One region of the Plantactinospora sp. CNZ320 genome, then DNA from elsewhere that is predicted to be linked to it. Evidence: predicted binding sites of a transcription regulator. Region 1 holds the regulator's gene; the other holds the start of a gene.
The links. The regulator HrcA, encoded in region 1, represses chaperone genes, less so after heat shock. The targets are predictions, from matches to a motif close to GGTTNGCACNCTCNNNNNGAGNGTGCNAACC.
Positions count from the first base shown of each region.

Region 1 (7,516 bases):
CCGGTGCGCGGCGCGCTGATCGGCGCCGGCCATCCGGAGGTACGCAGGGGAGCCAACTTTTGACACACCGCGACTAAACGACCGAGAAATGAGGGAGTCAGTCCCGTTCTGACCGTTTGTGCAATCACTGCCAGTTAGTGGTCGTTCCGGGAAGCAACAGAGTCGTCGCCCGATCAGCCGGGGCAGCCCGATCACTCAGGGCAGGCCGATCAGTCGGTGAAGACCTCGGCGACCACCTGGTGCGGCGTCGGCGGTACGCCCTTCACCGGTGTCCAGGCGCCGTCGTCCGCCGTCCACTGGAGGTCACCGAAGCGCACCTTCTTCACCCCGTGGTCGTCGGCGTGCGACACCAGCCAGTGCGCGTACCGCCAGCCCACCTGCGGATCCGTCGTCGGTACGGCCAGCCCGGTCAACTCGGCCGGTACCAAAGTCTCCAGCCGGCCCCAGTCGAGCTTCAGCCCGGCGGTCAGCGCCACCGCCGCCGCGTTCCCGCGCATCGCCGGCTCCCGGCCGACGGTGCAGGCCACCGCGCCGGTGGCGTTGCCCAGCAGTGCCCGGGTCAGCACCTCGGACTCGTCCGCCCACTGCTGGTACGCGTCGGGGAAGGCCGACCGCTGCACCCGTTGCGCCGCGACCGTGACCTCCATCTGCTCCCAGCCACGGACCTTCTTCAACGCGTTGTAGAACTTGGTCGCGGCGTAGCGCGGATCCCTGATCTGCTCCGGCGTGCCCCAGCCCTGGCTCGGCCGCTGCTGGAACAGCCCTACCGAGTCGCGGTCACCGCCGGCCAGGTTGCGCAGCCGGGACTCCTGGAACGCGGTCGCCAGAGCCACCACCACGGCCCGCTCCGGCATCTTGCGCCGGATCCCCACCGCGGCGATGGTCGCGGCGTTCGCCATCTGCTCGGCGTTCAACGTGACCCGGCCGTCCGCCTCGACCACACAGCCGGGGGCGGCGCTGGGTAACGGCAACCTGTGCCCGAACTCGCGAGCACCCAGGTAGACACCGAAACCGGCAACCGCCGCGAGCGTCACGCCCGCCGCCACCACCGCGCGAGTCCGCACCGCCACCTCCTGCCCGATAGTCGGACACAGCCTACTTCGACCGCCCAAAATCCGGCCCGGGTCAACCGCCGGCCGGGCCGGCCGGGGCCGGGTCAGTTACCGGGTACCCACCGGGCGGGCCGTTTCTCCCCGAACGCCGCGACACCCTCGCGGCCCTCCTCGGAGTGGAAGTACCGCACCGACAGTTCGCGCAGCCGTGCCAGCTCGGCCCGGAAGCTCTCCGTCGAGCCGCGCCGGAGCAGCTCCTTCGCCCCGGCCAGCGCGCCGGGGGCACCCCGGACCAGCGCCAGGCAGTAGGAGGCGACCGTCTCGTCCAGCGCCTCGGCAGTGGTGACGGTGGTGACCAGTCCGATCTCGGCCGCCCGACGGCCGTCGAAGGTGTCCCCGGTCAGGTACAGCTCGGCGGCGGCCCGTGGTTGCAGCCGGGGCAGCACGGTCGCCGAGATCACCGCCGGGATCACCCCGAGTCGCACCTCGGTGAACGCGAAGGTGGCCTCCTGGGCGCAGATCGCGATGTCGGCCGCCGCGACCAGGCCGAGGCCGCCGGCCCGGGCCGGGCCGCCGATCCGGGCCACCACCGGCTTCGGGCACTCCCAGATCGCCGCGAGCACGTCACCCAGCATCGCCACCGGCACCGTGCCCTCGCGGTACGCCGCCGCCGTCTCCTTCAGGTCCGCGCCCGAGCTGAAGACCGGCCCGGTGTGCGAGAGCACCACGACCCGGACGTCGTCGTCGGCCGCCGCCGCGCCCAGCGCGTCGAGCAGTTGACCGAGCAGGGCGGTGGAGAGCGCGTTGCGGTTGTGCGGGCTGTCCAGGGTGAGAGTTGTCACTCCGTGCGTGGTAGACACCCGGACGAGCTGATCAGCGGCTGAGGTCATGCCGGCACACTAGTCGCATGCCTGGAGTGCTCCCAGCGGGCGAGCCCGTACCCGTCGACGGGGCGCTGCCCGCCGCCGCCCTGGCCACGGTCGGCGACCGCGGCTTCGGGGTCTACGTCCACGTGCCGTTCTGCGCCTCCCGCTGCGGCTACTGCGACTTCAACACCTACACCGCCACCGAACTCGGCGGTTCGGCCGGCCGGGACGGCTACGCCGACCAGGTACTCGCGGAACTGCGCCTGGCCGCCCGGGTGCTGGCCGACCGGCCGCCGACCCGGGTCGACACGGTCTTCGTCGGCGGCGGTACGCCGACCCTGCTGCCCCCGGACGACCTGGCCCGGATCCTGGACGGCATCGACCGGACGTGGGGGTTGGCCGCCGACGCCGAGGTGACCACGGAGGCGAATCCGGAGTCGGTGACCCGGGACTCGCTCAAGGAACTGCGGGCGGCCGGGTACAACCGGATCTCCCTCGGCATGCAGTCGGCCGCGCCGGCGGTGCTGGCGATCCTGGACCGCCGGCACACCGCGGGCCGGGCCACCGAGGCCGCGCTGGAGGCCCGGGAGGTCGGCTTCGAGCACGTCAACCTGGACCTGATCTACGGGACGCCGGGGGAGCGGGCGGAGGACTTCGCGGCGTCGCTTCGGGCGGTACTGGCGGCGGGGGTCGACCACGTCAGCGCGTACGCCCTGATCGTCGAGGACGGTACCCGGCTGGCCGCCCGGATCCGGCGCGGCGAGTTGGCGTACCCGGACGACGACGTGGCGGCGGACCGCTACCTGGCCGCCGAGGCGGCGCTGACCGAGGCGGGTTTCTCCTGGTACGAGGTTTCCAACTGGGCCCGTAGCCCGGCCTCGGCCTGTCGGCACAACCTGCTCTACTGGACCGGCGGCGACTGGTGGGGTCTCGGGCCGGGTGCGCACAGCCACGTCGGCGGGGTCCGCTGGTGGAACGTCAAGCACCCGTCGAGTTACGCGGTCCGGCTGGCGGCGGGGCACTCCCCGGGGCAGGCCCGGGAGGTGCTGTCGACCGGGGAGCGGCGGGTCGAGGAGGTGCTGCTCGGGCTCCGGCTCGCCGCCGGGCTGCCGCTGTCGGTCCTCGACGACGCCGGTCGGGCGGGTGCGGCCGGGGCCCGCGAGACCGGGCTGCTGGACGCGGCGGCGTACGACGCCGGGCGGGCAGTGCTCACCCTGCGCGGGCGGCTGCTGGCCGACGCCGTGGTCCGGGACCTGCTGCCCTGACCCGCGCCGACGCGGCCCCGGAAAGCGCGATGGCCCGCGCCGGATCCGGCACGGGCCATCGCGCTGACGACTCGGATTACTTGATCATGCGGATGGACATCGGGTACTGGTAGACGACGCCCTCGTTCGCCTTCATGCCGGCGATGATCGAGAAGATCAGCACGACCACCCAGGCGATGAGCGGCAGGAAGAACAGCACGATGGTGCAGGTCCCGATGATCAGCGAGACGATCGAGATGATGCCCCAGGTGATCTGGAAGTTGAGCGCCTCGACCGCGTGCGCGCGAACGATCGGCGACTCGTTGCCCTTGGCGAGCAGCGCGACGAGCGAGGCGATGAAGCCGACCACGATGCCACCGAAGTGCGCGATCAGGGCCCAGGTCTTCTCCTCGCTGTTGGCGTAGCCGGCCGGTCCCGGGGCGCCGTACGGGTTGCCCGGCGGCGGGTAGCCGGCACCCGGGTACCCGCCCGGAGGCTGGCCGCCGGGGGGTGGGTAACCGCCGCCGGGTGGGTAACCGCCGCCCTGGGGCGGGTAGCCGCCGGGCGGGGGGTAACCGCCGCCGGAGGTCGGGTACGTCCCGCCCCCCGAGGTCGGATAGGTCCCGCCACCTGACGTCGGGTACGTCGCACCGCCGGAGGTCGGGTACGTCCCGCCGCCCGAGGTCGGCGGGGGCGTGCCGGGCGCACCGTACTGGGGTGCGGCGGGCGGGGGATACCCCTCGCCAGGTGTCGGGTATTGGCCCGGATTCATCGGGGCTGTCGGGTCCTGGGGCGGACCGCCGTATTCTCCGGGAGGGCGAGGCGGTTCAGTCATGGAGGTCACGGTAGGACTCCCGATCAAACAGCGCCAGCCGCCCCCCGGACGGAATCTGGACAACTGCCGGCCGTACCTGCTAGGTCCACCGGAGTACTGTGTCCTGGCAAGCCTGTTGTCCAGGTTCGGATATCCCCTCCAAACGATCATCGCGCCGGGTACGCCTTGGTCGTAGACTGGCACTCGCTACAGTCGAGTGCCAGGGCTGGCCTGGCCCGACCGTCGTGGTCGCCCCGGTCGTTTCGCCCAGCCGGGGCCGGGACGTCGCAGGGAGGTGAGGATGGGTCTCGACGACCGCAAGCTCGACGTGCTGCGCGCGATCGTGGAGGACTACGTCGCCACCCAGGAGCCGGTCGGCAGCAAGGCCCTGGTCGAGCGGCACCAACTCGGGGTTTCCCCGGCCACCGTCCGCAACGACATGGCCGTGCTGGAGGAGGAGGGCTACATCCGGCAGCCGCACACGAGTGCCGGCCGGGTGCCCACCGACCGTGGCTACCGGCTCTTCGTGGACCGGCTCTCCCGGGTCAAGCCGCTCACCCCGGCCGAGCGCCGGGCGATCGAGCGGTTCATGGTCGGCGCGGTGGACCTCGACGACGTGGTGCACCGTACGGTCCGGCTGCTCGCCCAGCTCACCCGGCAGGTGGCCGTGGTGCAGTACCCGAGCCTGGCCCGTTCCGCCGTCCGGCACCTGGAACTGGTGCCGATCTCCACCACCCGGCTGATGCTCGTCATGATCGCCGACACCGGCCGGGTGGAGCAGCGGCTGGTCGAGCTGCCCATCCCGATCAGCGCCGACGACGTGACCGATCTGCGCCGGCTGGTCAACGAGCGGCTCGGCGGCAAGAAGCTGGCCGAGACCCCGCCACTGGTCCAGGCGCTTGTCGACGAGGTGCCCCCGGGGCTCGGTCCGGCGATGACCACGCTCGCCACGGTGTTGCTGGAGACCCTGGTCGAGCGGCACGAGGAGCGGATCGTGATGGCCGGCACCGCCAACCTGACCCGGGGCGGGCTGCTCGACTTCCAGGGTTCACTGCGGCCGATCCTCGAGGCGCTAGAGGAGGAGGTCGTCCTGCTCAAGTTGATCGGCGAGGTGGAGCCGAACACCCTTCAGGTTCGCATCGGCGACGAGAACGAGATCGACAATCTGCGGGCCGCCTCGGTGGTCAGCACCGGATACGGTCCGGGTACGACCATCGTCGGCGGACTCGGCGTGTTGGGGCCCACCCGGATGGACTACCCGGGCACCATCGCCACGGTGCGGGCCGTGGCACGCTACGTCGGCGACGTGCTGGCGCAGAACTGACCACCAAGCTCTCCCCCTGACGACCGGCGGACGGTAACGCGAGACAGACATGAGGACACGGAACGCAGTGGCCAAGGACTACTACGGGATTCTCGGCGTCAGCCGGGACGCCTCCGACGACGACATCAAGCGCGCCTACCGCAAGTTGGCGCGGCAGTACCACCCGGACGTGAATCCGGATCCGGAGGCACACGAGAAGTTCAAGGACATCAACGCCGCGTACGAAGTCCTCTCGGACGACCAGAAGCGGCAGATCGTCGACCTGGGCGGCGACCCGCTCGCTCCCGGTGGCGGCCCCGGAGCCGGCCCCGGCGGTGCCGGTGGGCCGTTCGTCGGCTTCCAGGACATCATGGACGCCTTCTTCGGTGCGGCCGGTGGTTCCCGGGGGCCGCGTCCGCGTACCCGGCCGGGTGCCGACGCCATCCTGCGGCTCGAACTCGACCTGCACGAGACGGCGTTCGGGGTGGAGGCGCCGATCGCGGTCGACACCGCCGTGCTCTGCACCACCTGCACGGGTGCCGGCACCGCGCCCGGCACGCACCTGGCCACCTGTGAGGCGTGCGGCGGGCGGGGCGAGGTGCAGTCGGTGCAGCGCACCTTCCTCGGTCAGGTCGTCTCGTCCCGGCCGTGCACGGTCTGCCAGGGGTACGGCACGGTGATCCCGCACCCCTGCCCGACCTGCGCCGGGGACGGCCGGGTGCGTACCCGCCGTTCGCTGACCGTGAAGATCCCGGCCGGTGTCGAGGACGGCATGCGGATCCGACTGGCCCAGCAGGGCGAGGTCGGCCCCGGTGGCGGTACGGCCGGCGACCTCTACGTCGAGATCCACGAGCGGCCGCACGACGTCTACTCCCGCAAGGGCGACGACCTGCACTGCCGGGTCACCGTGCCGATGACCGCCGCCGCACTCGGTACCCGGCTGACAATCAAGACGCTGGACAGCGAGGAGCCGGTCGACGTCAAGCCGGGCACCCAGCCGGGCTCGACGCTGCGGCTGCGCGCCCGGGGCGTGCCACACCTGCGCGGTACCGGCCGGGGCGACCTCTACGTGCACCTCGACGTGCGTACCCCGACCAAGCTCGACGCCGAGCAGGAGCGGATGCTGCGCGAGTTCGCCAAGACCCGGGGCGAGGAGGTCGCCGAGCTGACCAAGCAGGGCGGCTTCTTCTCCCGGATGCGCGACGCCTTCAACGGCCACGCCTGACGGGCCACGCCTGACGGGCCACGCCTGATTGGCCACGCCTGATTGGCCACGCCTGATTGGCGCGTCGTCCGGCCGGCGCGGCTCGCCGGCCGGACGAACCGCTAACCTGCTCGCCGTGAGTGCGCCGCTGTTCCTGGTCGAGTCGCTGCCGTCGGACGACTCCGTCACCCTCGACGGTCCGGAGGGGCATCACGCCGCGACAGTGCAACGGCTGCGTACCGGTGAGGAGTTGCTGCTTGCCGACGGGCGCGGCGGCACCCTGACCGCGGTGGTCACCAGCGTCGGCCGGGGCACCCTGACCGCCTCGGTCACCTCCCGGCGGTACGTCGAGGCGCCCGACCCGAGACTGGTGGTGGTGCAGGGCATCGCCAAGGGCGACCGGGCCGAACTGGCCGTGCAGGCGATGACCGAGGTCGGGGTGGACGAGATCGTGCCCTGGGCGGCGGAGCGCTCGGTGGCGCAGTGGCGCGGCGACCGGGGCGCCCGGGCCAGGGACCGCTGGGTGGCGACCGCGCGCGAGGCGGCCAAGCAGGCCCGCCGATCCTGGCTGCCGACCGTCGCCGGCTCGGCGCAGGCACCGGACGAGTCGACCCGGGTGGTGGCCCGGCGGATCGGTGACGCGGCAGCCGGTTTCGTGCTGCACGAGGAGGCGCAGGCCCGGCTCGGCACCGCCGAACTGCCGCCCGCCGGCGACATCGTGCTGGTGGTCGGTCCCGAGGGAGGCGTGTCGCCGGCCGAGTTGGCGACGCTTACCTCGGCGGGTGCCGTACCGGTCCGGCTCGGCCCGGAGGTGCTGCGTACCTCGACCGCCGGTGTCGCCGCCCTCGCCGTCCTCTCCACCCGCCTCGGCCGCTGGTGAGTAAGGAAGGGCCCCTTCTTATCGTTTTCTGTAGAAGAAGGGGCCCTTCCTAACGGGCGTCGGATGGTGCGTCAGATGTCGACGGTGCTGGTTAGGCGGATGTTGGCGACGCTGCGAGCCGCCTCGATGCGGTACCGGCCGGGGCGGGTGGCC
Region 1 covers NZ_PJMP01000001.1:3,275,372-3,282,887, reverse strand. The annotation lists gene CLT71_RS14355 (hypothetical protein) at 210-1,070, opposite strand; gene CLT71_RS14350 (enoyl-CoA hydratase family protein) at 1,157-1,942, opposite strand; gene hemW (radical SAM family heme chaperone HemW) at 1,960-3,183, shown strand; gene CLT71_RS14340 (magnetosome magnetite crystal formation protein family) at 3,260-3,934, opposite strand; gene hrcA (heat-inducible transcriptional repressor HrcA) at 4,278-5,300, shown strand; gene dnaJ (molecular chaperone DnaJ) at 5,368-6,504, shown strand; gene CLT71_RS14325 (16S rRNA (uracil(1498)-N(3))-methyltransferase) at 6,620-7,363, shown strand; gene CLT71_RS14320 (glycoside hydrolase family 3 C-terminal domain-containing protein) at 7,435-7,516, opposite strand, start outside.

Region 2 (7,516 bases), 2.6 Mb from region 1:
GTCACGCCGGTCGCCGCCTTCTTCGCGGTGGAGTCCGGTGAGGAACTCCAGCAGGTGCTGGTCGCCAAGGGCTACGGTCCGGAGATCCTCCAGAAGGTGGAGGAGCACCAGGGCTACGGCGAACTGACGCTCTGGTGGAGTATCGCCCTCGGCGTGGTGACGCTCGTGCTGCTCGTGCTGACCAGATTCCGCACCGGGGAACGGTCGATGCCCGGGTGGCTCGGCCTGCTGTTCGGCGCGGTCGTGGCGGTGCTCGCCGCGATCAACGTCTGGTACGTCTACCTCACCGGCGACACCGGCGCCGAGGCGGTCTGGCAGGGCGTCCTCTGACCGGGTGTTCTCTGGACAGGCTGCCGTTCGGTCAGGGTGCTGCCGTTCGCAGTCAGAACAGGGCCCGGGAGCAGAGCAGGCACATCAGCACCAGTACCACCGCACCGCCGACCAGGCCGACGCCGTAGGTCAACGTCCGGGCGCTCCCCTCCTCGGCGTCCAGCGCGGCGTGATCCTGACCCGGTAGTGCCCGGGGCGCCGCCGGCTGTACGTGCAGCGGGGGACGCCAGCCCGCCGGTGGGGTGATGGTCGGCGGCGGGCCGGGGTAGTGGGCTTCGGGCCGTACCGGTGGCGGGGGCGGCGGTGACCCTGGGGTGGACTCCGGGGCGTCGGCGGGCGGTCCGGTGGGTCGACGCCAGAAGGCGTCATCGGCGGAGTTCCCGCTCTGCGTCGTCACGCTGTCCGACGCTACCAACCTGAGCCCTCCCCGGCCGCGCGCCCGCTGTCACCGACGGGCCTGTCGACCGACCGCCCCGGGTACGCTTGCCGGATGTCCGGGGCGGAGAAGCAGCACAACACGAGTGTCGGGCGGGACGACGACCGGCCGGTCGCGTCGACGGGTGACCGTCGGGTGCTGCCGGAGCAGTCGGTGGACGACACCGACCGGGGCTGGGGCGAGCGGCCGGAGTCGAACGACGAGCGGCTGCTGGCCGAGCGTCCGCCGCACTGGGGCTGATCTCCCGATCGGGTGCCCTCGCCACCGGCCGACGCGTCTCGCCGGGACGGTGACCACCCGCCGGGACGGTGACTACGAGCGGACGATGATCGCGAATCGGGTGGATTCCGGCATGCCGACCGCGCGGTGGGCCTGCTCGGGCCGGAGCGCCAGGTAGATCGCGCTGGCGGCGCCGTCGGTCTGGCCCGGTCCGAGTACGTCGAGTACCAGTACCCGGGTCGCCAGCACACTCGGCTTCGCCGCCCGACCTGTCTGGTCACCACCGGGCGCCGCGAGCAGGTCCACCCGGGCTCCCGGCCGGGCCACGGTCAACGCGGCAGGTTCGGCGAGCCGGATCGGCACTCCGACGGTCCCCTCCGGCACCGGCACCCCGCTCGGGGCCGCCGATCCACCCGGTCCACCTGGCCCACCCGGCGATCCGCCGGGGTGTGCCGCCGAGCCGGTTCCCGCCGCCGGGCTGGCACCGGTCGGCCCGGCAGGCCCGGTGCCGGCGGGCGGCCCGGTCGACCGGGACGGGGTGATCCCGCCCCCGGCCAGGCTGGCCGACGGCGGGGGACAGGACGACGTCGGCTCGCGCAGATAGAGCGCACCGAGCGCCAGCGTCAACAGGGCGGCCACCAGCAACCAGCGGAGCATCGAGCCGGCACCTGGACGTGACCAGCGCGCCGGGCTCAGCGTGGCGTCACGGCGGGTGGGCGTACGGTCGAGCGCCACGGCGAACCTCCCTCGCCCGGCGGCGCCAGCGAGGTCGGCGCCGTCCGGTGCGCAGCAGGCTAGGCGAGGACGCCTCGGGAAGGCGGCGGAAAAGTCACAGCCTGTGGATAACTCTGGGGGCTGTGGATAACTCTCCGGCCGTGCCGGCCCGGTGCCAGCGGGAGGTCGCCAAGCCGTCAGGTCGTGCTGGTCGAGGAGGTGGACGCCGCCTTCGGCTTGCTGGCGGAGCCGCTCGACGCGCCGTTGGACGAGCCGGACGCCGTACCGCCGCCGCTCGTGCCGGTGGAGCTGGACGTGCCAGTGCCGGTCGAACCCGAGTCGCCGCCGGAGCCGGACTTCGCGGAGTCGCTCTTGGTGGAGTCCGACTTGTTCGCCGTGGAGCCGCCACCCTCCGAGCCGTTGCTCCGGGAGTCGGTCCGATAGAAGCCGGAGCCCTTGAACACGATGCCGACGGAGTTGAAGATCTTGCGCAGGCGACCCTCGCACGCCGGGCACTCGGTCAGCGGCTCGTCGGTGAAGGACTGCACCGCCTCGAGCTGGTGGCCGCACTCGGTGCAGGCGTACTGGTAGGTGGGCACGTTCCCCTCCGGATCTTGCGGCCTGTTGGCACTCGACGTATCCGAGTGCCAATGGTGCGGCATCGTACCCGCTTTCGTCCAGCCGAAGTGTCCAGGCCGACGCCGGACGGTACGTCGACCCGGCCGCCGTCAACCGGACCACCGGCCGCCGTCAACCCGACCAGACGTGCCGAAGGCCGCCGGAAGGAGTGATCACGGCCCGTACCGGACGATCATGACCGGTCGCCGGTACCGCGTCGACCAACTCGCCGTCGTGCAACAGCGCCACCGTGAGGGCGCCGGGATCGACCCGCGCCAGGGCCCGGTCGTACGAGCCGCCGCCGCGACCGAGCCGGACACCGCGCCGGTCGACGGCCACCGCCGGTACCACGACCAGCTCCGCGAAGCCGATCGCGTCCCGCCCGAGCCGGTCGGTGACGGGCTCCCGCAGCCCTCGCCCGGCCGCGATCAGGGAACCCGGTCCGGCGTACGGCGCCCAGTCCAGGTCGAGATCCGGGCGGAGTACCGGCAGCAGGAGACGCCCGGTCGGGCACAGCGCGTCGGCCAACTCGTCCGGCAACCGGGCTCCACCCGGCTCGCTGCCGACCGGCACGTACCCGGTGACCAGTTGGGGTCGTACCCGCTGGACGAGGGCGCGGAGTTCGGCCCGGAGGCGCTCGGCGGCGGCGAGCCGGGCCGGAGCCGGCAGCGCCCTGCGCCGGGCCAGCATGGTGGTCCGGAGCGCGATCTTGCGCGGGCCGACATCCTCATCCGAAAAATCCGGCACGTAACACTCCCGGGGGCAGGCCGGTTAACCAAAGCGGTTGGGTCAGCATCGCAGCATCGGGTGCGGAGCTTCCGGGGGGATGAGTGACGCTGCGCGGACGGTTGACCACAGCTTTCCTCGCCGTCGTGCTCGGGCCGGTGCTGCTCGGCGCGCTCTCCGTCGCCGGTACGGTCGCCACGGCAAGCCGTCACCAGGCCGAACACCGGCTCAACCTCGCCGCCGACGCCGTTGGTACGGCGATCGGCGCCCTCTGTCGACAGTTGCACGCCACGGCGGGCGCGTTGGCCGTACTCGCCGATCCGACCAGCCGGACCGGCGCGGCGGGCGAGGTGGTGACCCGAGGGCTGGCGGACGCGGTCGTGATCACCGGACCCGCCGGTACCGTCGACTTCGCCACCCCGGCGGCACCGCCCCGCCCCTGGACGTCCTGTGACGGTCCTGCCGGCCCCGGCCCCGGCCCGGCGCCCCGCGCCCTGGCGGCCCGGGTGGAACTCCGCAACGGCGCGGGATCGCTTACCGGCGCGGTCTGGACCGCGCAGGTCCTCGACGCGGCGTTCGTCCGCCGGCTCGCCGCGGCCAGCGGAACCGCGGTGACCCTGCTGCGCGAGGTGCCGGGACCAACCGCGAGTTCCCCGGCTCCGCCGCCGTCGAATCCGGTCCCCGGACCGGACCCCGTCCCCGAACCGGGACCCGCGCTTCCGGTTCCCGGACCCGCCGGCACCGCCCCACCCCGAGCCGTCCCGTCGCCGGCCACCGTTCCGTCGCCACCCGCCATCGCGTCGCCACCCGCCATCGCGTCGCCACCCGCCATCGCGTCGCCACCCGCCGTCGCGTCGCCACCCGCCGTCGCGTCCCCACCCGCCGTCGCGTCCCCACCCGACGGACCGTCGCCACCCGCCGGCCCGTCGTCGGCCACCGGCTCCACGCACACCGTTTCCTCGTCCGCAGGTACGTCCGCAGGTCCGTCCGCAGGTCCGTCTGCGGGTTCGTCCGCAGGTCCGTCCGCAGGTCCGTCTGCGGGTTCGTCTGGCGGTGTTGTGCTGCCCGGCAGTTTGGCACCGGACGCAGGACCGCAGGGAGGCGAGTCGCCGAGCACCGAGTCGACCGGATCCCGGGCCGCCGTACTCGCCGCCGCCCGCCGGATCTCCGGAGACAAGGTCGTCCAGGCCAACGGAGGCCGGTACGTCCGCCGGGTCGGTCCGGCACCCGGGCAGCCCCTGCCGCTGGTGCTGTCGGTACCCCGGGATCCGCCGACGACCCGGTACGGACCCCTGGCGATCGTCGTACTGCTCGCCGGGGTCTTCGCGGTACTCGCCGCCGGCCGGCTTGCCCGGTCTACCACCCGACCACTGGCCGAACTGGCCCGAGCCGCCGACCGGGTCGCCGAGGGTGACCTGGCGACCCGGGTGCCGGTCCGGTCCCCTGACGAGGTCGGCCGGCTCGCCGACAGCTTCAACCGGATGACCCGGGAGGCGGAGTCCTACCTCCGGGCGCTGGTGGTCAGCCGGCACCAGTTGCGCGAGCAGCTCGCCGTCATCGGTGACACCCTGGCCAGCTCGCACGACCTGCATCGGATCTTCCAGCTGCTGCTCCGGGCCGCGATGGCGGCGACCGGGGCCCGGGCCGGAGTGGTGCTGCTACTCGACCCGAGGACGGGAGTACTGGTCAGCCAGTGCACCGAGGGCCTCGACCGGCGCGGCATCGGGCTCGACCGACCGATCCCACCCGACGCACCGGCCACGTCGACCGACGACCGGCAGCGGCACGGCGACCCACCGCCGCTGCGGGTACCCCTCGGCAAGGGACTGCTCGGCACGGTCGTGGCCACCGGTGAGCCGCGCCGGGGTCGGCTGGACCGGGACGGGCCGCGCCTCTACGGCCGCGAGCCGCGCTGCCGGACGTACGTCGCGGTGCCGCTGCCGTCCTCCGGTACCGCCGGCCAGCCGGGGTACCCGGGGGCGGAGCCGGGGACGGGTACGCCGCCGCTGCGCCCGGCGACCGTCGGCTGGCCGAGTACCGGTGCCGAACCGGGTACCGCCGGTCCGGGGCTGGCGCTCGGGGCGGGGCGGATGCCGGCCGGTGGGCGTACCGCGGTCGGGGTACTGGCCCTCTACGACCGGCTCGGCGCGGACGAGTTCGACGACGTCGACCTGGTCACCCTGGGTACCTTCGCCGAGCATGCCGCGGTGGCGGTGGAGAACGTCCGGATGCACGAGGAGGCGCAGCGGCTGTCGCTGACCGACCCGCTGACCGGGCTCTGGAACTACCGCTATCTCAAGGAGTCGATCCGGCGGGAGATCGAACGGGCCAGCCGGTTCGGCCGGATGCTCAGTGTGCTCGCCCTCGACCTCGACCGGTTCAAGGAGGTCAACGACACCTACGGGCACGCGGCCGGGGACGCGGTGCTGGCCGAGTTCGCCCAGCGGATCCGGGGTGCGATGCGGGAGGTGGACCTCGCCTTCCGGCAGGGCGGCGAGGAGTTCGTGGTCCTGCTGCCGGAGACGGACGCCCGGGGCGCTGCGACGGTGGCCGAACGCCTCGGTGCGGCCGTCCGGGAGACCCCGATGGTGATCCGGCCCCGGCCCGGCGCGGTCGCCCCGGTCCGGGCCCTGGTCTCGGTCACCGTGTCGATCGGGGTCGCCGTCTACCCCGACCACGCCGCCACCGGCCAGCAACTGCTGGTCGCCGCCGACGAGGCGCTCTACGCGGCGAAGGCGGCCGGCCGGAACACGTACCAGATGGCCACGGCCGGTCAGATGGCCACGGCCGGCCAGACGGGCGTGGCCGGTCAGACGGTCTCGGCGGGTCAGACGGTCACCTCTGGCCAGGTGGCGGCGGCGGCCGGTCAGCTCGCGGCGACCGGCGTCCGGCCGACCATCGAGGAGATACCGGTCCGGGCCGGCGCGGCGACGCCGGACGACGGGCTGCCCTGGGCCGGCGGCCGGCCGGCGCTCGGCGCGGGCGGCGGCTGGCCGACCCGGGCGGGGCGGCCCGGCGCAGACGTACCGGTCAGCGCGGACGGCGGCCCGGACGGCGCGTTATCCGGGCCACAACCGCCGCGCCAGGGCCGTGGCCGATAGTCTCGCGACATGCCGGAGAACGCAGCTACCCCAGCCAACTCCTCGACGTCGACGGCCGGACGAAGGGCCGTGAAGGCGGTCATCCCCGCCGCCGGCCTGGCGACGCGGTTCCTTCCCGCCACCAAGGTGGTGCCGAAGGAACTGCTGCCGGTCGTCGACCGTCCGGTGTTGCAGTACATCGTCGAGGAGGCGGCCCAGGCCGGTATCGACGACGTACTGCTGATCACCGGCCGGGGCAAGACCGCGATGGTCGACCACTTCGACCGCCGGCCCGACCTGGAGGCGCGGCTGGAGGAGAAGGGCGACCCGGAGCTGCTGGCCGCGGTACGCCGGCCGGGGGAGTTGGCCCAGATCTACACCTGCCGGCAGCCGGAGCAGCTCGGCCTCGGCCACGCCGTCGGGTACGCCGAGACGCACGTCGGTGACCAGCCGTTCGCGGTGATGCTCGGCGACGAGTTCGTGAACCTCTCCGAGCCGCTGCTGCCGGCCATGCTGGACCTCCAGGCCCGGACCGGCGGCATCGTGCTGGCCTTCTTCGAGGTGCCGCCGGAGGAGACCAAGCGGTACGGCATCGCCTCGGTGGCGCCGGCCGACCGGAGCCTCTCCGACCTCGGTGAGGTGGTCGAGGTGACCGGGCTGGTGGAGAAGCCGAAGCCGGAGGACGCGCCGAGCAACCTGGCGGTACTCGGCCGGTACGTGCTGCCGAGCGCGATCTTCGACGCGATCGGGCGTACCGGAAAGGGCAGTGGCGGGGAGATCCAGCTCACCGACGCGATGGGTCTGCTGCTCAAGGAGGGCATGCCGGTGCACGCGATCGTCTACCGGGGTACCCGCTACGACACCGGCATGCCGCTGGGCTACCTCCAGACGGTGGTGCAACTGGCCTGCGAGCGGGAGGATCTGGGTGCGGAGTTCCGGCAGTGGCTTGGCGAGTTCGTCGCCTCCGACGCCGGCCGCCGCACATGACGGCCCCCGGTGAGGTGACGGTGTGACAGCGACGGCCGATGCCGAGGCGGCCGCCAACGAGCTGACGCCGCTCGCCGACTACCTGGGCAGCGTGCTGCGCAGGTTGCGGGCGCTTCCCCCGCTCGACCTCGACCTCACCCAGGCGTACGGCAACGTGCTCGCCGAGGACGTCGTGGCGCCGCACGCCTATCCGGCCTTCGACCAGGCGGCCATCGACGGGTACGCGGCGCGCTGGGAGGACATCTCCGGCGCGGGGCGTACCGGCGGCGTGGCCGGTGGTTACGGCCCGAGCCGGCTCGGCGACCCCCGCCCGGTACGCCTCAACGTCGTCGGCGACCTCGGCGCGGCGAGTTGGCGACCGGTACGGCTGACGCCCGGTGCCTGCTTCTCGGTGGCGGCCGGTTCG
Region 2 covers NZ_PJMP01000001.1:5,895,738-5,903,253, forward strand. The annotation lists gene CLT71_RS26430 (DUF2231 domain-containing protein) at 1-330, shown strand, start outside; gene CLT71_RS26435 (translation initiation factor 2) at 383-727, opposite strand; gene CLT71_RS26440 (hypothetical protein) at 821-1,006, shown strand; gene CLT71_RS26445 (flagellar biosynthesis protein FlgA) at 1,079-1,720, opposite strand; gene CLT71_RS26450 (FmdB family zinc ribbon protein) at 1,897-2,298, opposite strand; gene CLT71_RS26455 (5-formyltetrahydrofolate cyclo-ligase) at 2,450-3,064, opposite strand; gene CLT71_RS26460 (GGDEF domain-containing protein) at 3,148-6,144, shown strand; gene CLT71_RS26465 (UTP--glucose-1-phosphate uridylyltransferase) at 6,154-7,110, shown strand; gene CLT71_RS26470 (molybdopterin molybdotransferase MoeA) at 7,133-7,516, shown strand, end outside.
Region 2: CLT71_RS26450 (FmdB family zinc ribbon protein) is a predicted target of HrcA. The motif match lies at 2,322-2,352, and genes of this name have one in related genera.